2 regions of the Irregularibacter muris genome follow, and region 2 is predicted to be linked to the other one. Evidence: predicted binding sites of a transcription regulator. Region 2 holds the regulator's gene; the other holds the start of a gene.
What was found. Region 2 encodes HrcA, which represses chaperone genes, less so after heat shock. Its sites were predicted from a motif close to TGTTAGCACTCNNNNNNNNNGAGTGCTAACA; they were not measured.

Region 1: NSA47_RS08515 (Hsp20/alpha crystallin family protein) is a predicted target of HrcA. The motif match lies at 3,334-3,364, and genes of this name have one in related genera.

The regions. Positions count from the first base shown of each region.
Region 1 is NZ_JANKAS010000006.1:126,401-139,042, forward strand. Features, by position in the region: gene NSA47_RS08500 (putative polysaccharide biosynthesis protein) at 1-1,314, shown strand, start outside; gene yabN (bifunctional methyltransferase/pyrophosphohydrolase YabN) at 1,319-2,812, shown strand; gene hbs (non-specific DNA-binding protein Hbs) at 2,866-3,183, shown strand; gene NSA47_RS08515 (Hsp20/alpha crystallin family protein) at 3,391-3,837, shown strand; gene wrbA (NAD(P)H:quinone oxidoreductase) at 3,888-4,493, opposite strand; gene NSA47_RS08525 (response regulator) at 4,759-5,454, shown strand; gene pnpS (two-component system histidine kinase PnpS) at 5,467-7,233, shown strand; gene NSA47_RS08535 (phosphate ABC transporter substrate-binding protein) at 7,403-8,254, shown strand; gene pstC (phosphate ABC transporter permease subunit PstC) at 8,465-9,364, shown strand; gene pstA (phosphate ABC transporter permease PstA) at 9,366-10,202, shown strand; gene pstB (phosphate ABC transporter ATP-binding protein PstB) at 10,219-10,974, shown strand; gene phoU (phosphate signaling complex protein PhoU) at 10,989-11,648, shown strand; gene NSA47_RS08560 (PadR family transcriptional regulator) at 11,887-12,450, shown strand; gene NSA47_RS08565 (NAD(P)H-dependent oxidoreductase) at 12,447-12,642, shown strand, end outside.
Region 2 is NZ_JANKAS010000002.1:30,318-42,959, reverse strand. Features, by position in the region: gene NSA47_RS02460 (histidine triad nucleotide-binding protein) at 1-173, opposite strand, end outside; gene mtaB (tRNA (N(6)-L-threonylcarbamoyladenosine(37)-C(2))-methylthiotransferase MtaB) at 260-1,564, opposite strand; gene NSA47_RS02450 (16S rRNA (uracil(1498)-N(3))-methyltransferase) at 1,576-2,325, opposite strand; gene prmA (50S ribosomal protein L11 methyltransferase) at 2,339-3,274, opposite strand; gene dnaJ (molecular chaperone DnaJ) at 3,393-4,520, opposite strand; gene dnaK (molecular chaperone DnaK) at 4,596-6,422, opposite strand; gene grpE (nucleotide exchange factor GrpE) at 6,478-7,071, opposite strand; gene hrcA (heat-inducible transcriptional repressor HrcA) at 7,127-8,161, opposite strand; gene hemW (radical SAM family heme chaperone HemW) at 8,313-9,446, opposite strand; gene lepA (translation elongation factor 4) at 9,457-11,262, opposite strand; gene NSA47_RS02410 (sporulation-related protein NgaS) at 11,505-11,825, opposite strand; gene spoIIP (stage II sporulation protein P) at 11,889-12,642, opposite strand, start outside.

The DNA of each region.
Region 1 (12,642 bases), on a different contig from region 2:
TCATCCTTAATTTTATTCGGCTTTAGTAAAGTAATTATTAAGGTTTTAAATTGGCATCCTGATACTTACTATGCATTACTAGGAATTGCCTTTGCACCCTTTTTTGTATCGGTCATGTCTGCCTTTAGAGGATACTTCCAAGGGTTACAAATCATGACCCCTACAGCCATTTCCCAATTAATAGAATCCTTCGCTAGGGTGATTATTGGTCTAGGCTTAACCATATTCTTAGTAAAGGCCTATGGCATTCCCCAGGCAGCGGGAGGAGCATCCTTTGGAGCTACAGCCGGTGCCATGGCAGGTAGCGCCTTTTTAATCTTATTATATACACGCAAAAGCAAATTTTTTCACAGAAGAATTAGACAATCACCCAAGGGGAAAAGTGAAGCTACCGGCAAAATCATTCATGGCCTTCTAAAGATCGCTATACCCGCATCTATTGCATCAGTGGTGACATCCCTAATGGGTATAATAGATACTGCGATGGTACCAGCAAGACTAGGGGTAGCTGGTTTTAACATTGACCAGGCAGCTGCATTATTTGGGCAGATGTCCCAGAAGGCTCAGACCTTAGTCAATGTCCCTCTAACTTTAAGTATAGCTTTATCTACAAGCTTGGTCCCTGCAATTTCTGAAGCAGTGGCTCTTAGGGATAGAAAAGAAGTACAAAACCGTATAGAATTAGGCATTCGGACAGTGTTATTAATAGCCCTGCCCTCTGCTATAGGACTTTCATTTCTGGCCGATCCCATTATTAACTTGCTTTTTGGAGCAGGAGAACAAGGGGGAGAAATACTGGCCATTTTATCCTATAGCGTAGTCTTTGTTATGCTTACTACAACACTGCAAAGTATGTTACAGGGACTGGGAAAAGTGATTATTCCTATAAAGAATCTATTGATCGGAGCCATTTTCAAGGTAGGCATTAACTTCTTTTTAGTCTCCATTCCGGCTCTAAATATTAGAGGAGCAGCTATAGGGACAATTATTGGATATGGAATAGCAGCCTTTTTAAATTATCGGGCAGTAAAAAGATACACAAGAATAAAGATGGACATTATGCAAACCATAATAAAGCCTATTATAGCTGTTTTAGCCATGGGTATTACGGTATTGCTTGTATATCAATTTTTATCTCCAATACTTGGCAATAGCCTATCTACCTTAGTCGCTATTTTATTAGGAGCATTGATTTACTTTATTATGCTTTTGCTCATCGGAGGAATTACCACTGAGGAGATGGCACTGATGCCTGGAGGAAGGAAATTGACTCCTATTCTGACCAAGATAGGTATACTGAGAAGAAAAAGGTGATAAAATGAAAGCAGAAATAATGATTATAGGACTAGGGCCAGGAAATCCCAAGGACCTTAGCCTAGGTGCTTATGAAGAACTGAAAAATAATGAATATGTATTCTTGCGTACTGACAGACATCCTGTGGTCAGCTATTTACAAGAAAAAGACATTGCTTTCCAATCCCTGGATTGGGTGTATCAGGAATATGAGAATTTTCAAGAGGTTTACCAAAGAATCGCCCAGGAAGTCATGGAAAGGGCAAAGGAATTTGGTAAAGTTATCTATGCTGTTCCCGGTCATCCTTTAGTGGCAGAGGAAACCGTAGAACTAATCATAAAAAAATGTGAAGAAAATGAAGAGGTTGACCTGAAAATTATGCCGGCTATGAGCTTTATTGATGTGCTAATTAGTAGCCTAAAAATTGATCCTATTCATGGTCTTAACATTATAGATGGCCTGCAGCTCCCCGCCCAACAATGTGACTTTAAAGTAGGCAATGTCATTACCCAGGTTTATAGTCCCTTCATTGCCTCCCAAGTAAAATTACATCTTATGGAGTACTATCAAGATGAAACCCCCATTTGGGTCATTAGAGCGGCAGGGGTAAAAGAGCTAGAAAAAGTAGTAGAAATACCTTTATATGAGCTAGATCGCCTGTCCTGGATAGATCATCTGACCAGTGTCTATATACCCCCTGTAGAGCTAGAAGGGCTTGTAGGAGGTCAAATAGAGCGTCTAGTGGATATCGTGAGCACTTTAAGGGCAGAACACGGCTGTCCTTGGGACAAAAAGCAAACCCATGAAAGCTTAAAGCAAAACCTCATAGAAGAAGCCTATGAAGTTATAGATGCCATTGATAAAAATTCTATAGAAGCCTTGGAGGAAGAGCTGGGAGATGTGCTGTTACAAATTGTATTTCACTCTCAAATTGCAAAGGAAAATAAAGATTTTTCCTTTAGTGATGTGGTAAGAGGGATTTGCGATAAGCTAATCTTTAGACATCCCCACATTTTTTCCGATGTAGCTGCAGATACTTCAGAAGAGGTCTTAGTCAATTGGGAAAAACTAAAAAAGATAGAAAAGGGTATGGACAGTCAAACAGAAGTTTTAAAAGCTATTCCACCTTCCCTTCCGGCACTGATTCGAGCCTATAAGGTACAAAAAAAGGCTGCTGACGTCGGTTTTGATTGGGATGATATTGAAGGAGCCATAGAAAAGGTAAAAGAAGAATGGTTTGAGCTTAAAGAGGTATATTCTTTGGCAAAACAAGACAGAATAATAGAAGAGCTGGGAGATTTGATTTTCTCTATCGTCAATATGTCCAGATTTTTAAAAATTCAACCAGAATTGGCCTTAACCAAAACCACAGAGAAATTTATTGATCGCTTTTCCTTTATCGAAGAACAGGCCAATAAGCAAGGAAAAAATTTAGAAGAAATGACCCTAGAAGAGATGAATTTCCTATGGAAACAGTCAAAAATACATATTTTTGATAAAAATGATAAAAACTATTAAAAAAAAGAAGGATTTTAAACAAAAGCATAGAATATGCAAATAAGTAAGAGTTTATTACACATTTTTATGTAGAGAAAACAAAGGAGGCAAATACAATGAATAAAGCAGAATTAATTGCAGGTATGACAGAAAAAAGTGGACTAACGAAAAAAGATGCGGAAAAAGCTTTAAATGCTTTCATGGAAACTGTGGAAGAAGCTTTAGTAAGTGGTGAAAAAGTACAATTAGTTGGTTTTGGTGGTTTTGAAGTAAGAGAAAGAGCTGAAAGAAAAGGTAGAAACCCAAAAACTAGAGAAGAAATGACCATCCCTGCATCAAAAGCTCCTGTATTTAAAGCAGGAAAAGCTTTAAAGGATGCTGTAAATAAGTAAGACTGCAATAAAAATCTCTTTGTCCATGGACAAGGAGATTTTTTTAATGTTTTTTCCTATATGACTAGAGACGATAGCTTTCTTTGTTTTCTAGAAAAAAATTGATAATTGGTTGACATAATATTTATAATATGATATATAATAATTAGAAATTAGCACTCTCGGTTGGAGAGTGCTAATAAAAAATATTAAAAGGAGATGTTTTGTATGGCTGGTTTAATCCCATTTAACAGACGCCATGGAAGACTTATGAACAGAGGTTTTGAAGATTTTTACAATCGAGTAGATGACTTATTAAATGAAGGATTTGCCTATGGAGAAAATCTTATTCGAGGAAACTTTAAAATGGACATACAAAAAAAGGACCATGAGTATTTAATAGAGGCAGAACTACCGGGAGTGAAAAAAGAAGAGGTCAATCTCGAGCTAGAGGATGGAAGGCTGACTATCTCGGTAAAGAGAGAAGAAAATATAAATGAAGAAGGGAAGAATTATATTCATAAAGAAACCCGTTCTTCCTCTATGAGTCGTAGTGTATATTTACAGGATGCCCAACAAGAAGGGGTAAAGGCAAAATTGGACAATGGAATTTTGAGTATCACCATACCAAGGGAAGAAAAGCCTAACTGTACGAAAAGAATTGATATTCAATAAAAGTTTAAATAAAAAATAATCCTAGTAAATTTACTAGGATTATTTTTTATTTATCCATTTTTAATTCGAGAGGCCACTTCCACTGTTCTTTTTGCCTGGAATTTTACCGCATCTTCTACATCTTCCACCATTTGGCCCTCTTGATTTACCGATACCGATGTGCCGTAGGGATTGCCCCCTGCTTTGAAAATGGACTCATGACTATAGCCCGGAGGTACGATAATGGCTCCCCAGTGCATCATGGAAGTATATAAAGCTTTTATGGTCGCTTCTTGACCGCCGTGGGGATTTTGTGCCGAGGACATAGCGGATACAACTTTGTTGACTAGTTTCCCTTGGGCCCATAGGCCTCCCTGTTTATCAATAAAGTTTTTCATTTGAGAGGCAAGATTTCCAAATCGAGTGGGAACGCTAAAGATGATGGCATCAGCCCACTCTAAATCCTTAGAACTAGCAATGGGTACATTTTTCGTGTTTTCTGCATTCTTTTTCATTCCATCATCTTTATCTATAACTTCTTGGGGAATTAGCTCATCAACCTTTAAAATACGTACTTCTGCATTTGCTGCTAAAGCACCTTCTTCAGCCCATTTTGCCAATTGATAATTTGTTCCATAGGCACTGTAGTAAATGATAGCTAAATTTACCTTTTTCATAAAAGACTCACTCCTTCATCTTAATCTTTTAAGATATAGTATGATACTTAATTATATCATCTATACCCTAGCATCTATTCGTTAAACAAAGAGGGAAGTTATTGGTTCGTATATTATCAAGAAAATTAGGTGAATGTATGAAGGAAATAGGATTTTATACTTACTTCTTTAAAAAATCTATAGATTGTAATAAAATAGCAATAAAGCAAGTTATACCATAATTAATAAGGGCTAACTAACATCGAGATAAAGAGGATGGGAAAAGATGAATAGGGAAAAAATAATGATTGTTGAGGATGAAAAACATATTGTTGAATTATTAAGATTTAACTTAGAACAGCAAGGGTATGATGTGATCAGCATAGAGAATGGGAAGGAAGCTGTACAAGCTATTTTGAAGGAAGTTCCCAGTCTTATCTTGCTAGACTTAATGTTACCGGGCAAGGATGGGATAGAAATCTGTAGGGAAGTAAAACAGAATAGGGAAACAAGAAATATTCCCATCATTATGTTAACGGCCAAGGGAGAGGAATTTGATAAGGTATTGGGACTGGAAATGGGAGCAGATGACTATATCACTAAGCCCTTCGGCATTAAAGAATTGATTGCAAGAGTAAGAGCAGTACTGAGGAGAATGCAACATTCCCTCCCATCAGCGGAAAATATCCTTTCCTTTGGAGAGATTCACATTGACGTGGAAGGGTTTGAAGTATATAAAAAAGAAAGAAAAATTGAACTAACCTTAAAGGAATATGAGCTCTTAAAATTATTGGCTATGAATCAAGGGAAGGTTCTTACTCGAGATTTTTTATTGGATGAAATATGGGGATATGAATATTTAGGGGACACGAGGACAGTAGATGTGCATATCCGGAATTTAAGAAAAAAGCTGGGGGATAGAGAGACTCAGGAGCAATATATTGAAACTATACGGGGTGTAGGATATAGAATACGTTCATAAAAGGGGAAGAAAATGTTTAAAAAAATATTTATAGGGTTTGTATTGATTTTTATACTAGGCATTACTCTAACAGGAATGATATCCAATGCAGTAACCAAAAATATTTATTTGACCCAGATGGAAGAAAAGCTCATAGAAGATGGATATTTGGTTATCGATTATGTTTTTGATTTTTCCCTTCCAGAGGACACCCTATCTATAGAGAATATTAAACCCATAGAGGAAAGAACAAAAGAGAGGATTACTCTGATTAATCAACAGGGGGTAGTCCTTTATGACACCGACAAAAATTCAGAAGATATGGGCAATCACATAAACCGTCCCGAGGTTATGGAAGCTCTACAGGGGAAAATAGGGAAAGAAATCAGGCAGAGCCAAACCTTGGGACAAGCCATGATGTATGTAGCATTGCCTGTGGTACAAGAAAGAGAAGTCAACTATGTTGTTCGGTTATCCATCCCCCTAGAAAGGATTCATTCCATTACCTCAGGGATGCTACGGAGCACCCTTATTGTAGGATTGATTGGTTTGATGATTACGGTGATTCTATCCTATCGGTATCTTTATTCCATGACTACCCCTCTAAAGCAAATCACTGCTTTAGCTAGGGAAATGTCTGGGGGCAATCTTTCCAAGCGAATTTCCCTATTTCGTCAGGATGAACTGGGAGAACTGGCTACCGCTTTTAATGATATGGCAGATAAACTACAAGATTCCATGGAAGAACTAAAGGATAGAAATCTTGAGCTGGAAAGTATATTGGGAAGCATGATCAATGGAGTTGTGGCTGTAGATCTCCACCATCGGATTATGATGATTAACCCATCCGCTAAGGTAATGCTCAATATTACTGATGGGCAAGATATTGTGGGGGCAAATATTCTTGAGGTTATACGCAATCACAAACTATACCATGGAATAAATGAATTTTTACACAATAGAACCAAGGAACCCATGGAGATTATCTTAGATCAAGGCGAAAAAAGAATTGTAAAAATTTATATAAATCCTATTAAGTATCTATCTAAGCTTGAAAGGGTTAAGGGCATCATCATTATTATGCAGGATGTTACAGAGTTAAGACAATTGGAGAGCATTCGAAGGGATTTTGTGGCCAATGTTTCCCATGAATTAAAAACCCCTATCACCTCTATTAAAGGATTTGTAGATACTTTAAGCGGTGGGCAAGTAGGGGATAGAAAAACCCAAGAGCGATTTTTAAAGATTATTAGTCTCGAAGTGGAAAGATTGACCCATCTCATAGAGGATATTCTTACCCTTTCTCACTTGGAAAGCAAACCTCAGGATAATCAAGGGCAAAGCATTCTCATCCCTCCTCTTATGGAAAGCATTTTTCAAATGATACAGCCCCTTGCTCAAAAAAAGGAGATAGAGTTAAGGAAAGAATATTTAACGCCCATTCCACAAATTCCCTTTAACCCAGAGTATTTTAAACAGATGATGATCAACTTATTAGATAATGCCATTAAATATACCCCCCATGGAGGAAGAGTGTGGGTGGAATTTATGAAAAAAGACAATGCCCTTGTGATAAAGATACAAGACAATGGCATAGGTATACCTAGAGAGGACATTCCTAGACTATTTGAACGCTTTTATAGGGTAGACAAGGGTAGAACTAGAGAAGAAGGAGGTACAGGTTTAGGGCTGGCAATAGTAAAACATATTGTACAGGGAGTTAAGGGGGAAATAAAAGTGGAAAGTGAAAGGGGAAAAGGGACTATTTTTACCATAGCCCTTCCCTTGCTTGAAGAATAAGAATATATATCTTTAAAAGGCTTTGTTGAATGTAGCATTCAACAAAGCCTTTTGTTGTTAAGATAAAACTTTACAAAGATTTAACATAGGCCTAACCTTCCCATAACCATGATAGAGAAAAGGCTTGTTATACTAAAAACATAAAATAATAGATTGGAAGGAGAAAAAAATGAAAAGAATGAAAGCTGCTCTATTTCTAGGAACATTGGTTTTTATGTTTATCTTTATGGTTGTAGGATGTAGTACTCAGGGAGATAACTCCTCATCAGAAAAGGGCTTACAGGGTACTGTGGTTGTAGTAGGGTCCACATCCGTAACTCCAGTTGCCCAAGACCTAGCAGATGCCTTTGGAAAGAAAGAACTAGGAGTGAAAATCGAGATACAAGGAGTTGGATCTTCTGCGGGCATAAAGGCAGTCAATGAAGGAGCCGCCAATATAGGAATGTCCTCTAGAAATTTGAAGGAGGAAGAAAAAGACTTTGGATTACAAGAACATACCATTGCCTATGATGGTATTGCCATAGCAGTTCATCCCAGTAATGATATCAAGGACTTAACACCAGAAGATATTGAAAAAATCTATAAGGGTGAAATCACCAACTGGAAAGAGGTTGGAGGGCAAGATGCTGAAATCGTTGTGGTAAGCCGTGAAGAAGGATCAGGGACCAGAGGTGCCTTTGAAGAATTAATGGGCTTAGAAGGGGATGAAGGAAGTTTAGTAAAGGAGGATGTGCTCATCGCTGATGGAAATGGGGCAGTAAAGGCCAGCATTGCCACAAAGGAAAATGCTATTGGTTATCTTTCTCTCACCTATTTAGAGGACGATAGTGTAAAGGCAGTGACTATTGATGGAGTTGGCCCCACTGTAGAAAATGTTATACAGGGAAAGTATAAGATATCTCGTCCCTTCTTAATGCTTTCTAAAGGAGAGTTAAGTAAAGAGGCTCAAGCCTATTTAGACTTTATTATGAGTGAAGAAGGACAAGAAGTAGTAGCCCAATCAGCTATTCCAGTAAATTAAATTATATTTGCTGTTTAAATAGAGATTTGCTTTGTAGAAGGTTTAGAGTTTGTTTGCCAAGGAAAAGCCTGGTCAACTATTTAAACATAGGGAATTTTGACCGGGACTGAAAGGGCTGCAAACTCTTGCCCTTAAACCATTGAGAAATCAGAATTTAACAAGCATAACCGGGAAAACCCAATGCTTTGGAAAGGAAAAAGGAGGGAGAGTATGACGACTACAAAAGGAGAAACAAGAAAGGGAAAGATACAGGCTCAACATTTTCTCACAGTGGAAAAAATGATTGAGTATTTATTTTTCTTTTCTGCGCTCTTTGCGGTCATTTGTATTGTCATGATTACAGGGTTTATTTTCTATAAAGGGACACCAGCCATAAAAGAAATCGGGCTATTAAACTTTGTATTTGGGAAGATTTGGCGCCCTTCGGGAGAGATGTATGGGATTTATTCTATGATTATTGGATCAATCCTTAGCACCATTGGAGCCATTATTCTAGGAGTACCCATAGGTTTATTGACAGCCATTTATATCGCTGAGTTAGCAAAAGATCGGGTGGTAAACATACTCCAACCGGCTATAGAACTACTGGCAGGCATTCCCTCGGTGGTTTATGGCTTTTTCGGGTTGGTGGTCATTGTTCCTTGGGTTAGTGATGTCTTTGGAGGGGCAGGAAATAGTTTGTTAGCCACCAGTATGATATTGGGGATTATGATTTTGCCAACCATTATTAATATTTCGGTATCTTCTATAAGGGCAGTGCCCAAGGAATACAAAGAGGGTTCTTTAGCCATGGGGGCAACAACCATACAGACTATTTTTAAAGTGATTGTGCCAGCGGCTAAGTCAGGAATTCTGGCTGCAGTGATTTTGGGAGTGGGAAGGGCCATTGGAGAAACTATGGCGGTAATTTTGGTTTCTGGGAATTCCCCCCTTGTGCCCCAAAAGATCACTGACCCCATTCGAACCTTAACTGCCAATATTGCTTTAGAAATGAAATATGCCTATGGATTACAGGAAGAAGCCCTATTTGCAACAGGGGTAATTCTCTTTATTTTCATTATGCTTCTGAATTTTATCCTTACTGCATTTATTCGTAGGGCAGGTGAATAAAATGAATGGTCAAAGATATAAAGATAGGATGTTAGAAATCATCATAAAGATATCTACCATGATTACCTTGGGGATATCTGTGGGAATATTATTTTATATTTTAATCAATGGACTGGGGGCGTTGAGCTGGGAATTTTTAACCAGCTATCCTAATGAAGTAGAGCATGCATTGTTTCCTATGATTGTGACTACGGTATATATGGTTCTTTTATCTCTATTTATTTCCACACCCATAGGAGTATTTGCGGCCATATATCTCGTAGAATATGCAAAGCCTGGGAAAATTGTTAAGCTTATTCGCTTTGCTACGGAAAGCTTAGCAGGTATTCCCTCCATTATTTATGGATTATTTGGCATGATCTTTTTCTCCTCTGTTTTTGGTCTATCCTTTTCCTTGGTGTCAGGAGCCATTACCCTAAGCATTATGGTGTTGCCCACCGTCATTCGAACCACAGAAGAGGCCTTGCTTGCTGTGCCTATAGGATATAGAGAAGGGAGCTTGGCTTTGGGAGCATCAAAATTGAGGACAATTGTAAAGGTGGTTATTCCCTCCGCCATGCTGGGTATTTTAACAGCAGTTATTTTGAACATCGGTAGAATTGTGGGGGAAACAGCGGCTGTATATTTAACAGCGGGCATGGTTCCTGAAATTCCCCAGACCATTTTTCAATCTGGTCGTACTTTATCGGTGCATATGTATCTTTTGGCAGGGGAATTAATTGACTTTGATAAGGCCTATGCCACGGCTACCGTATTGGTGGTCATTATTCTGATGATCAATATCGTTGCCAATAGAATAGGAAAATTGCTCAGTAAATCCAGAAAGAATCTATCATAAAAAGAGGTGAGAGCAGATGAAGAATGCAAAAATACGAGTAAAAAATTTAGATTTATATTATGGAGAATTTCAAGCCCTTAAAAATATTCATATTGAAATGGAAGAGGGAAAAATAACCGCTTGTATTGGACCCTCGGGCTGTGGAAAATCCACTTTTTTAAAAGTGCTCAATAGAATGAATGATCTGGTGGAAAATGTAAAAATCACTGGGGAAGTTAAAATTGATGATATAGACATTTATAAAGATATAGATGTCATCAAGCTCAGAAAAAATGTAGGCATGGTTTTTCAAAAACCTAACCCCTTTCCCATGAGTATCTATGATAATGTTGCCTATGGTCCCCGCTGTCATGGAATAAAAAAGAAAAATATCTTAGACGAAATTGTAGAAAGCAGTTTGAAAAAAGCCGCCCTATGGGAGGAAGTAAAGGACCGTCTTCATAAGAATGCTTTAGGGTTATCAGGGGGGCAACAACAGAGGTTATGCATTGCTAGGGCTATTGCCGTAGAACCCGAGATTATCCTAATGGATGAACCTACCTCAGCCCTAGATCCCATAGCTACAGCGAAAATAGAAGAACTAATGGAAGAGCTTAGGAAGAATTATACCATTGTTATTGTTACCCATTCTATGAGTCAAGCAGGGAGGATTTCTGACAATACAGCCTTTTTCTTAAATGGAGAAATTGTAGAACACGGAATAACTTCGCAAATTTTTACCAATCCCAAGGATAAAAGAACAGAAGATTATATTACAGGAAGATTTGGTTAAAGGAGGGAGAAAAGATGACTGCTCGTATAAATTTTGAACGGGAATTGACCCAATTACATGAAAGAATACTATTAATGAGCTCTATGGTAGAAGAAATGCTACAGCAATCTATTGAGGCTTTAAAAAATAAAGATATTTCCCTAGCCCAAAAAGTGATAAAAAAGGATGATGGAATTGATGAAAAAGAATTAGAGATACAGGATTTTTGCATTCAACTTATTGCTAGGCAGCGTCCCTTGGCTAAGGATTTGCGTTTGATTACTGCTTCTTTAAAAATCATAACAGATTTAGAACGGATTGCCGATCATGCTGTAGATATTTCTAAAATTACTCTTCAGCTTTCAGAGGAAAGCTATATTAAGCCTTTAATTGATATTCCACGCATGGCAGAGCTGGCCAAATTAATGATGAAAGATTCTATTGATTCCTATGTAAAGGAAAATGCAGAGTTTGCCAAGGAAGTAGCTGAGAAGGACGATGAGATTGATCATTTATTCAAACAAATCTATAGGGAATTATTAGTTTATATGATGGAGGATCCCAGCAAGATTACCCAAGCCACTCATTTTTTATTTGTTGCACGCTATCTAGAAAGAGTAGCTGATCATACCACCAATATCTGTGAAGCAGTTATTTATTTAGTGACAGGAATATATAAAGACTTAAATGCATAGATTTTACAGAGAACAAAACAGTATACTAAAATGTTCCGCATCAATAAGAATATTTTGATTTTTGAGATTTACCGTAGGATTTTTAAGTCCTACGGTTTTTTTGTTCTCTGCCAAGAGTTGGGTAACCCGAAAATGGAATATTTAGTAAGAAACTCCTGCTTAAACAATTTGGCCTTGACTTAATATTAAAATAATTATATATTCAACAAGTTGAATATATAATTATGGAGGTGTTTATATGTCGCTCAAGCACGGTTTACTGGGGCTATTGAATTATGGTTCTATGACAGGATATGAATTGGATAAAGCGTTTAAGGCCTCTCTTTCATTTTTTTGGCAGGCAAAGACCAGTCAGATTTACCGGGAATTGGATGCTATGGAACGCCACGGCTGGTTGACCAGCCAACGCGTTATTCAGAGTGAAAAACCAAATAAGAGAGTATATACAATCACAGAGGATGGAAAAGAAGAACTTGTTAAGTGGCTATCCTCACCAGAATCAGATATTGTGGATGCAATGCATGTTAGAAGTGCATTTCTAATGCGTGTATTCTTTGCCGGGGAAACGAGTATACAACAATCTTTGGAAATGCTTCGTAGATACAGACAAAAGTGCCTTGAAAGCAGTGAAGGATTGCGCGTCGCTTATGATGCCATCTCTGATTATGGAGCGATTGTCAGTGATGAGAAGAAATCAAAATACTGGGAAATAGTAGTGCTTTATGGAGAAGCGTTTTTTGATGCTGGATTGAGCTGGACAGACAAAGCCATTGCCATATTAGAAGAGGAGCTGAGAGGATGAAAGTCTTGGTTTTAAACGGGTCTCCTAAAAGTGGACACAGCAATACCATGCGCCTTACCCGTGCATTTTTGAAGGGAACTAAATGGACTGACGCGGAGATTGTTGATGTAACAAATGCTAACGTAAAAGGCTGTTTGGGGTGCTTTGCTTGTTGGAATAAAACACCAGGAAAGTGCATCATAAATGACGGCA
Region 2 (12,642 bases):
CCTTCTTTATCTACGATATCTAAAATAGAATCATAATGAGCTTTAGGTATAATTAAAATGTGAACAGGGGCTTGGGGGTCTATATCCTTAAAAGCAACTACCTTATCATCTTCATATAAAAATTCACTGGGAATTTCCTTATTGGCTATTTTGCAAAATAAGCATTCCTTCATCTTTATCTCACCCCCTCTTCTTGATAGAAAAACTTGTTTTATAGTCTATTTCCACATTTAAACAAAAAATCCTTCTTTCTTTTTCATTAAATGATGTACCCTTCCATAGATTCTTCCTTTACATCTTTTAATAATACAGATTTAATCTGCCCCTTAATATCCTCTTTTGAAGGAACAAAAACTCGAATATAGTTATCCGTTAGTCCTTCAAAATAATGTTTACGTCTACTATCTTCTTGCTCAAATAAAATTTCTCTTTTGCTGACTACAAATCTTTGATAATAGTTTTTTTCCATGGTAGAAGCTAATTTAATTAGTCTTTTACTTCTTTCCTCTTTTATTTCACCATTTACCTGGTTGGGGTATTGAGCTGCGGGGGTTCCCTCTCGAGGTGAATATTTAAAGACATGAATTTTACTAAATCCTATTTCCTTAGCAAAGTTATAGGTTTCCTCAAATTCTTTTTCTCCTTCTCCTGGAAAGCCCACCATAATATCTGTAGTGATAGAGGCGTCTTTAAAATAATGTCTTACATTATCTACATACTGCTTGTATTGGGTTGTCGTATATTTTCTTTTCATGGCCTTTAATGTGGTATCTGATCCACTTTGCAGGGAAATATGAAAATGCGGACAAAACTTTGGTAGCTTGCTCAGGGAGTCTAAAAAGTCCATGGTTAGCAGAGTAGGTTCTAAGGAGCTTAACCTTATCCTCTTGACATCTTCTATCTGGTGTATTTGTTGGATAAGATCTATAAGCGTAATATTTTTTAAATCCTTGCCATAGGATGCAACGTGAATGCCTGTGAGCACAATTTCTTTATAATCTAAAGCCACTAGTTTTTCTATTTCCTCTAAAATACTTTGAGGTCTTCTACTTCTAATAGGACCTCTAGCGTAAGGAATGATGCAATAGGAGCAAAATTGGTTGCATCCTTCCTGAACTTTTATAAAAGCCCTAGTTTTTCCCTTCATTTCAAAGACAGACAATTCTTCAAAATCAACTTCCTGCATAATATTGCCTACAGCATTAATCTTTTGTTTTTTATTCCTTTGTATTTCTTCTACCCATTCTACAATTTTTTTTCGATCTTTATTGCCAATAACAAGATTTACTTCTGGGATTTCTATGACTTCATCAGATGCTGTCTGAGCATAGCAACCGGCTACCACAATAACAGCATTTTCATTGGTCTTTTTAGCCCTTCTGATCATTTGTCTTGATTTTCTATCTCCTAGATTGGTTACTGTACATGTATTAATAACATAAACATCAGATAATTCTTCAAAGTCAACAACTTGGTAACCGCTCTTTTCAAATATTTCTGCCAATGCTTCTGTATCATAGGTATTCACTTTACAACCTAATGTATAAAACGCAACTTTTTTCAATGATTTACCTCCTATATCTCCCCTAAAGCATACATTAAAATAGTTAATGCCACTATTCCTGCTGTTTCAGTGCGCAATATTCTTGATCCTAAGGATACCGGTAGAACCTTCTTATCTATAGCTTGTCTAATTTCCTCTTCTTCAAATCCACCTTCAGGCCCTATAATAACACCGATTTTTTTTGGCCATGGATTTTCCTTTGTTAATAGATCTCTTATCTTTTGAGTATCCTCATTTTCATAAGCTATAATATTTAAATCATTTTCACTAAGCTCTTGCCAGATATTTTTTAGGTCTTTTACTGGGGTAATTTCAGGAATACTTCCTCGCTTGGATTGTTTAGCAGCTTCATAGGCAATTCGTTGCCATCGTTCTAATTTTTTTTGTTGTGCTTTTTCATTTTCTAATTTCACTATGGTTCTTTCTGTATTTAAAGGAACAATTTTTTTTATTCCTAGCTCTATACATTTTTGTAGAATAAAATCCATCTTTGTAGATTTAGGCAATCCCTGATATAGGGTAACTTCTATATTAGGCTCACCCTTGGAAGGAAATTTTTCCTCCACCTTGGCAATAACTTCATCTTTTTTCATTTGTTGAATAATCGCTCTATAATCGGTGCCCCTGCCATCGCATACTTCAATTTCTTCTCCTTCTTTGAGGCGTAATACCTTATCTATGTGTTTAACATCTTCTCCAAGAATAATGATGCGATTATTTATATCTTCTATCTGATTGGGTTCAACAAAAAAACGGTGCATAATATCCTCCTTACTATATTGTACAACAGATGGCTGCCCATTCCCCCATCTTTTTTATGGAAAGAATGGTAATATTCTGTTTCTCTAGCGCCTCTTTTACATCATCTAATCTATCTAAAATAATACCGGAGGCTATAAATATTCCCTTATCTACCAAAAATTTATGCACATCTTTGGATAGACTTATAATGATATCTGCAATGATATTGGCCACTACAATATCCGCCTTTTCATGAATGACATCAAATAGATTTCCTTCTCTTACTTCCACAACATGATCTAGATCATTGAGGGTAATATTTTTCCTTGCCACTTGCACTGCTACAGGATCTAAATCTACTGCTACAACCTTACTGCTTCCTAGCTTTCCAGCAGCAATACCTAAGATGCCGCTTCCCGTACCTATATCTAACACATTATTGCCTGATTGAATATGTTCTTCTAAGAACTCTACACAGAGTTGGGTTGTCTCGTGTGTTCCTGTTCCAAAGGCCATGCCCGGGTCTAATTCAATAATATCTTCATCAGGTTTTTTCTCATATTCTTCCCAGGTAGGTTTGATCACAATATGTTTCCCAATTTTGGTAGGTTTATAATACTGTTTCCAAGCTGTTGCCCAATCTTCTTCATGAACTTCTGTAGTCGTCACTTCTCCCTTACCTAAATTAATATCATATTGGGATATTTCCTCTACTCTTTTCCGCACTAGATTAATTTTTTCCAATAAATCTGGGGTTTCTGATAAATATCCCCTTATAATTACTGTTTCATTTTCTAGTTTTAGTAGAGATTCATCAATATAGTCCCAATTTCCCTTTTCTTTTTGGAATATTTCAAGGTCTTGGGGATCTTCAATCACTACTCCTCCAGCACCAACTTCATGAAGAATATTTGATATGCTGTCCACAGCTTCATGGCTAGTAATAATTTTCACTTCTATCCATTTCATGATTTTTCCTCCTCTTTTTCTACCTGGGTATATTTCTATTGGAAAATATATGGTTATAAAATTATATAAGAATCACTTCACAAATTTCATTGCGAAGTGATTATATATTCATTCTATATTATACCCCAAAAACATCCTTTACCTTATCAAAAAAGCCTTTACTTTGCTCATGAATTTCCTGTCCACTAATTTCAGCAAATTTTTGCAACAATTCTTTTTGTTCTTTATTTAACTTCTTGGGCACTTCAACTTTAACCTTTACAAATTGATCTCCTCTCCCATATCCTCTTACATTGGGAATACCTTTCCCCCTCAGACGAAAGACTGTATCCGTTTGGGTCCCCTCGGGGATATTGTATTTCACCTTGCCATCTAGGGTGGGTACCATCAGCTCAGCTCCCAGGGTCGCTTGCACAAAGGTTATAGGTACCTCACAGTAAATATGGTTATCTTCCCTAGTAAAAATAGGGTGAGGCATTACATGGATATAAATGTATAGATCTCCTGTTCTCCCGCCTTTTGTGCCTGGTTCACCCTCTCCCCTAAGGGGAAGTACCGAGCCATTATCTACGCCTCCTGGTATGTTGATATGAATTGTTCTTGTCTTTTGTTCTTGGCCGCTTCCACGACAAGTAGAGCAAGGAGTTTCTATGGTTTTGCCCTCTCCATGACACTTATCACAGGTTTTTACATTGACAAATCTACCTAGAGGTGTACTTTGGGTGTACTGGATTTGTCCTGAGCCATGGCATTTGTCACAGGTATTTACACCTGTCCCTGGCTTAGCTCCTGTCCCACCACAGGTGTGGCATTCTTCATGACGGGTCACCTCAATATCTTTTTCTAAACCAAAGGCAGCTTCTTCGAATTTGAGTTCTATGTCTACCCGAATATCTGCACCTTTTTGAGGCCCTTGTCTTCGGGATCCCCCTCCAAAACCTGAGCCGCCAAAGAACATATCAAATATATCTTCGAAACCACCAGCTCCTCCAAAACCACCGGCTCCTCCAAAGCCATTGGGATCAGTTCCCGCATGGCCAAAGCGATCATAGTTTGATCTTTTTTCTTGATCACTTAGTATTTCGTAGGCTTCATTTACTTCCTTAAATTTTTGTTCAGCTTCTTTATCATCTGGATTTAAATCGGGGTGATACTTTTTAGCAAGTCTACGATATGCCTTTTTAATATCTGCTTCCGGTGCATTTTTATCCACACCCAACACTTCATAGTAGTCCCTTTTACTCATTTTTTCACCACTTTCACCAATCTCTATCTTATCGGAACAAAACCAAAGTCTAACAGACTTTGGTTTTGTTCTATCCTATTTTTCTTCATCATCTACTACTTCATAGTCAGCATCCACTACATTGTCATCTTGTGCTTTGTCTTCAGGTTGGGCCTCTTGTGCCTGTTGTGCTGCTTGTTCATACATTTTTTGAGAAACAGAGTGGAAAGCCTCTGTAAGAGATTCTGTAGCCTTTTTGATGGCTTCTATGTCGCTGCCTTCCAATGTTTTTTTCACTTTTTCCAGCTCAGATTCTATTTTTTGTTTTTCGTCGGCGGAAACCTTATCGCCTAAATCTTTCAATGTTTTTTCTGTTTGATATACTAGAGAATCTGCGTTGTTTCTAACTTCTACCTCTTCTTTTCTCTTTTTATCTTCTGCTGCAAATTTTTCTGCTTCTTGTACAGCCTTTTCAATTTCATCATCGCTCAGGTTAGTGGTCGATTTAATTACAACTTTTTGTTCTTTTCCTGTTCCTAGATCCTTGGCGGATACATTCACAATACCATTGGCATCTATATCAAAGGTAACTTCAATTTGTGGTATTCCTCTTTGTGCTGGCGCTATACCGCTTAATTGGAATCTTCCCAAGGTTTTATTATAGGATGCCATTTCCCTTTCCCCTTGAAGAACATGAATATCTACACTGGTTTGATTGTCTGCAGCAGTGGAAAATATTTGACTCTTTTTAGTAGGAATGGTGGTATTTCTTTCAATTAATTTTGTAAATACTCCTCCAAGAGTTTCAATGCCTAGAGATAATGGAGTAACATCTAGTAATAAAACGTCCTTGACTTCACCAGTTAAAACTCCTGCTTGTATTGCTGCTCCAAGGGCAACGCACTCATCAGGGTTTATTCCTTTATGAGGTTCTTTTCCAGTGATTTTTCCTATGGCTTCTTGTACTGCTGGAATTCTTGTAGAACCACCTACTAAAATTACTTTGTTTATTTCACTAGGATCTAATCCTGCATCTTTTAATGCATCTCGAGTTGGTCCAAGGGTTCTTTCTACTAAATCCGAGGTTAGTTCTTCAAACTTTGCTCTACTTAAGTTGATATCTAAATGTTTTGGTCCACTGGCATCTGCTGTAATAAAAGGAAGATTAATATTGGTATTCATTACGCTGGAAAGTTCAATTTTAGCTTTTTCAGCCGCTTCCTTTAGTCGTTGTAGAGCCATTTTGTCCAATCTTAAATCAATTCCATTTTCTTTTTTAAATTCTTCTGCTAAGTAATCAATAACTTTTTGATCAAAATCATCGCCACCTAGTTTGTTGTCTCCTTTAGTCGCTAGTACTTCAAACACTCCATCTCCTAGCTCTAAGATGGAAACATCAAAGGTTCCTCCTCCTAGATCATAAACGAGAATGTTTTGATTATCCTCTTTATCTAATCCATAGGCTAAGGAAGCGGCAGTAGGCTCATTGATGATTCTTAAAACTTCTAATCCGGCTATTCTTCCTGCATCTTTTGTGGCTTGTCTTTGACTATCACTAAAGTAGGCAGGTACTGTAATAACTGCTTGGGTCACCGTTTGTCCTAGATAACCTTCAGCATCTTGTTTTAATTTTTGTAAAATCATAGCAGAGATTTCTTGAGGTGTATAGTTGTCATTATCAATTTTTACTTTATGGTCTGAACCCATCTCTCTTTTAATAGATAAAATAGTTTTATCTGGATTGGTAACAGCTTGCCTTTTTGCAACCTGACCAACTAATCTTTCACCGTCTTTTGAAAATGCTACAATAGAAGGAGTTGTACGATTTCCCTCACTACTGGGAATAACAACTGGTTCTCCCCCTTCCATTACTGCAACACATGAATTTGTAGTACCTAAATCAATTCCTATTACTTTACTCATAATTTATTTTCCTCCTTTAAATACTATAATTTTTAATATTTATTTAAATGTTTTATTAGTGAATACATACCTTCACCATACTGGGTCGAATTACTTTATCCTTTAGGGTATATCCTTTTTGAAATACTTCCATAACGGTATTGTCCTTATAGTCTTCATTAGATTCTTGAAATACTGCATGATGGTAATTGGGATCAAAGGGTTCCCCAAGGGCTTTGATTTCTTCTAGCCCTTCTTTTTCTAAAGCCTGTATTAGCTGTTGATATACCATATCAATACCCTTTTGATAACCTTCATTGGATTCTTGGTTTTCTTTCATAGAATCTAAAGCCCTTTCGAAGTTATCCAACACAGGTAGTAAGTTTTTTACCAAGTCTTCTGATGCAAATTTATAGATATCTTCTTTTTCCTTAACTGTTCTTTTCCTATAATTTTCAAATTCTGCTTGTAAGCGAACTAGTCTTTCTTCATATTCTTGGACTTTCTCTTGCATCTTTAATTCTACATCCTCCTGCTTATCTTGTTCCTCAGCTTGCTTTTCTTGTTCTATTGATTTACCTTTTTCCTGCTGGTCTTTTTCCTGTTCCTCTGTTTCTAAATCTTGATTTTCTAGTAAATCTTCCATATTTTCCTTATTATTCTGTAGCATTTTCTCACCCTTTATCCATATTCTTATGTATAAGAGGATCTTCTACCCTCTTATTTTAATCCTTAATTCCCTTACCTATCATATCATCTAATTGGCCAGTTAGGTAATTCATGATAGAAACTACTTTTCCATATTGCATTCGGGTAGGACCTATCACTCCTATTGTTCCTAATAGTTTTCCATTTAATTTATAGGTTGCGGTAATCAAACTACAATCTTTTATTTCATGAAGCTGATTTTCTGCTCCTATGGAGATATGAAGATCATCCTGAGCATTAGGAGAAAGTAAGTCCACCAATAGGTTTTTCCTCTCCCAAAGATCAATAAATTCCTTTGCCCTTTCAATATCTTTAAATTCTGGAAAATTAAAGATATTGGTGATGCCATCAAAATATACCTTTGTATCTTCATAATTCACTAGAGATTCCCGGATAAGAGGAATCAATTGTTCTAATATTTTACTTCCTTGCACACTTAATTCTCTGATTTGAGGTAGAATCTCTTCTTGTACCTGGGCAATGCTAAATTCTTGTAAATATTTATTGAGTATATTACTTATTTGCACCAATATGTGACTATCTATTGATGTATTTACTTTTACGACTATATTTTTTATCATGCCCTCTTTGGTGATGATTACCATTAAAATCTTATCCTCTTGTAGGGGCATTAACTGGATATGTTTTATGGAACTTTCATATACTTGTGGGGTTAACACTAGAGACGTATAGTTAGTAAAATGGGATAGTATTTTGGATGTGTGCTGTATTATTTTCTCTAATTCGCCCATGTAATTTTCGTATTCTCTAAGAATATTTCGTTCTAACGCTTTATTAATTTTATCTACTCTCATTAGCTGATCTACATAAAGACGATAAGCTTTATCAGAAGGTATTCGTCCAGCCGAGGTATGAGGTTGTTCTAAAAAACCCATTTCCTCTAAATCAGCCATTTCATTTCTTACTGTCGCTGAACTAATCCCTAGGTTATAGTTTTTAGCAATCGTTCTAGAACCCACGGGTTCAGCAGTAGAAATATAGTCCTGAATTATGGCATGGAGAATTTTTAGTTTTCTTTCCTTTAGTCCCAAAATATCACCTCACTTTGTTAGCACTCTATAAGAGTGAGTGCTAAACCTGACTTTAAAATATCATTACTTTTTTATTTTGTCAATACCCATTGCTATTTTATTTTTAGCTCTTCTTCCTATTCACATAGATCCTTACATCTTCCGCCTGATTTTAATCCTGTAAAAAAGATTGAAAGACATAGTTGGCATAATCTAAACCTTTTGAAGTAAGGCAAATTCTTTCATCTATATTAATCAGTTTTTGTCTTTGTAGATTTTTTAGTATATTTCCATATGCTTCTTCTATTTCTTTATGAAAGATATGGAAAAACTCTTCTTTAGAAATACCTTCTATTTTTCTCAATCCCAAAAACATATATTCTTCCATGTATTCTTTTGCAGTCAATGGATGTTCCTCAGTTATGGGCAAAGCACCTTCCTGAATATTTTTTATATATTCACTTACAGAGGAAGTATTGGAAAATCTCTTGTTATTCATATGAGAATGGGCAGAAGAGCCTATTCCCAAATAGGGTTTCACATCCCAATAAATTAAATTATGTTTACACTGAAACCCTGGTTGAGCAAAATTGGATATCTCATAATGATGATAACCAAAAGATTTCAGATAGGAAATCGCTAAATAGTACATCTCTCTTTCCAAATCCTCATCAATGTGCAGCATCCCCTTTTTTTGTAAAGCATCAAAGGGAGTCCCCTCTTCTATAATAAGACCATAACAGGATACATGGGTAGGCCTTAAAGCAACAACCTGTTCTAAGGTTTCCTGCCAATCCTTTAAGCTCTGTCGTGGCAAACCAAAAATTAGATCTACATTTATATTTTCAAACCCCGCATCTTTTGCATTTTTAAAACCCTCTATAAATTCTTGTTGAGTATGAATTCTGCCCAATTGTTTCAAAAATGAATCTTGCCAAGCTTGTAGTCCAATGCTCATACGATTGATCCCTATTTCTTTGTAATCCCTTAATTTCTCTATGTCAAAGGTCCCCGGGTTTGCCTCTATTGAAATTTCTGCTCCTGGAGATATGGAAAAATTCTCTCTTACACTTTTTAAGATTTCCTTTATCCCTCGGGAATGAATATAGGTGGGGGTACCCCCACCTATAAAAATAGAACTTATTTTATCCTGTGCATATAGTGAAGCTCTCATCTCTAATTCTTTTTTTAGTGCATCTATATAGGGTGTAATGAAAGAATCTAGGTTACAATAGGATGGAAAATCACAATAAAGACATTTACTTTGACAAAAGGGGATGTGAATATATAATCCAAATGTATTCATGTTGATCCCCCTAATTGAGTTTTAATACTGCCATAAAAGCTTCTTGGGGTACTTCTACATTTCCAACTTGCCTCATACGCTTTTTCCCTTCTTTTTGTTTTTCTAGAAGTTTACGCTTTCTAGAAATGTCTCCTCCATAACATTTTGAAAGGACATCTTTTCTCATTGCCTTTATTGTTTCTCTAGCAATAATTTTACCACCGATGGCTGCTTGAATGGGTATCTCAAACATTTGTCTGGGAATAACTTCCTTTAGCTTTTCTGTAATTGCCCTACCTCTATTATATGCCTTATCCCTATGCACAATAAAGGATAAAGCGTCTACCACCTCTGCATTTAATAAAATGTCTAATTTTACAAGGGAGGATCTTTGATAGTCTTTCAATTCATAATCAAAGGATGCATAGCCCTTTGTTCTAGACTTTAATGCATCAAAAAAATCATATATAATTTCATTTAAGGGCAATTCGTATTCTATAACTACTCTTGTTTCTTCTATATAATTCATTGTCCTATAAATCCCTCTACGTTCTTGACACAGTTCCATTACTGATCCTAAAAATTCTGTAGGGGCCATTATAGAAGCTTTGACAATGGGTTCTTCCATATAATCTATTTCTACTGCTGGGGGTAAATTGGTTGGATTGTCTACCCAAATGATTTCCCCATTGGTTTTTACTACCTTATAAATAACACTAGGTGCAGTAGTAACCAAATCAAGATTATGCTCCCTTTCTAGACGTTCTTGCATGATTTCCATATGTAGTAATCCAAGAAAGCCACAACGAAAGCCAAATCCAAGGGCTACAGAGGTTTCGGGTTCAAATTGTAGAGCTGCATCATTTAGTTGAAGTTTTTCCAAGGCCTCTCTTAAATCCTCATATTTTGCGCCATCTGCAGGATATATTCCGCAATATACCATAGGATTAATTTTTTTATACCCTGGTAGTGGTTCACTGGCTGGGTTATCGGCATCAGTAATGGTGTCCCCTACACGACTATCCTTTACATTTTTTATGCCTGCAACTACATAGCCAACTTCTCCTGCTGATAATTCATCCACAGGTACGAGGGATTTTAAAAACAAACCTACTTCATCTACTTCAAAAACTTTTCCAGTGGACATCATCTTTATCTTGGTATCCTTTGTCATTGTACCTTCTTTTACTCTAATTGAGGCGATAACTCCTCTATAAGAATCATAATAAGAATCAAAAATCAGAGCTTTTAAAGGAGCCTCTTTATCTCCTTGAGGAGCTGGGACTTTCTCAACTATCGCTTCTAATACATCCTCAATGCCAATTCCTTCTTTTGCAGATATAAGTGGAGCATTCGTGGCTTCTACCCCTATGATATCTTCTATCTCTTCTTTTACTCTATCGGGATCAGCACTGGGGAGGTCTATCTTGTTGATTACTGGTAAAATTTCTAAGTCATTGTCTACGGCTAGATAAACATTTGCCAACGTTTGCGCCTCAATTCCCTGTGCCGCATCAACTACTAATATGCCACCTTCACAGGCAGCCAAACTCCTAGACACCTCGTAGGTAAAGTCCACATGTCCCGGAGTATCAATTAAATTCAAAAAGTATTCTTCCCCATCTTTTGCCTTGTATACTAGTCTAACTGCCTGGAGTTTTATGGTGATTCCTCTTTCCCGTTCTAGATCCATATTGTCTAGGATTTGCTGGGACATCTCTCTTTGTGAAAGTAGTCCTGTACTTTCAATTAATCGATCAGCAAGGGTAGATTTCCCATGATCTATATGGGCAATGATGCTAAAATTTCTAATCCTTTGCTGTTTGTCTAGTGTCATAAAATTATTCCTCCTCAGTGTTATACGTTTTTCCCTATTTTCATCTTATCTATTCAGTATATCATAATGACAAGTTTTCTTAATAAAATCTACATGGTATTATAACACAACCGGGTTTTTCATTCTAGTATAAGACTTTGACTATGATAAAAGATTAAATTTATTATGCTTTATTCCATAGGATTGTATCCGCCATTCTAACGGATCAAATGGTTTTTATATAAGTAAAAAGCCAGTAATAATTAATTATTACCGACTTTTTCTATGATACTTTTCACTAATTCAGCTATTTTTTGAGGGGTATCCCTAATAAGTTCCTTGCCTTGATGGATATAATTCTGTGGTATTTTTATTTGTTCTCCCAACACTATGATTTTCATAGATTCTTCATCCCTTTGTACACCTATAATTTGTGAGGCTTCCTCCTCCCCTACAAGAGCATTATAGGAACGATTTACCTGATACAAAGAAAACATGACTAGTATAACAGCAAGTACCACAAACAGTCGTATTTTTCTTTTGCTCTTCCTATACGTCTTATTTCGTTCTACCCTTGATTGCATTGCCAGCCACTCCTATTTTCTTTTGTTATCTATTTTTGACAACTTTTAGAAAATTATACTATTTTATTTTTTTTCTTGATTTACAATCACTTCACCTATAACATGTCCCAAGGGTACAGAAGCTTGCAGTGCTTCTTCTAGGGTATTTAAATTTGACCCTACTTCAATCAAAGCGGCATAATCAGATACAAATTGATTGTACTTTCTATTCTCTCTAGCAACTATAGGCTGGGTAAGTTCGGGTTGCTTATTCTTTAGGTTGTTTTGTATTTTTTGTGCAAATTGCATATTTTGTTGTGCATTAAAATTATCCTTTCCCACTACCATGAATACTTTAGCGGATTTTTGTTCTCCAAAAACAGTTACAGTCTTTTCCCTATTTTTAGGAGTATCATTTAATCCATCCCTATGCAAGTCAAAAACATATTTAATAGAGGGATTTTCTTTCACCTGTTTTTCAACAGTCTTTAAAGAACGGGAATAGGATTCATTATAGTCAGGATAATCATGTAGAGTGGTATCATGGATCACTTTAATTCCGTATTGTTTTTCTAAAATATTTTTTATTTCTTCTCCTATTTTCACCATATTTTTAGACTTATCTAAAGTACGATAAGGACTGGAATATTCAATTTTAGTTTGATCACTTTCCATAAAACTTTCGGTGGCATGGCTATGGTATATCAGTACTAAAGGTTCCTTATTATCAAGTTTTGCTCTTGAAGGCATTGTTGTAGCTACTTCAGTTTTTTCATCATTCATCGGTTTTTGGGTTAGTTCATTAAAAGCCTTTTGTTCCTCTACGGTTATTTCTACA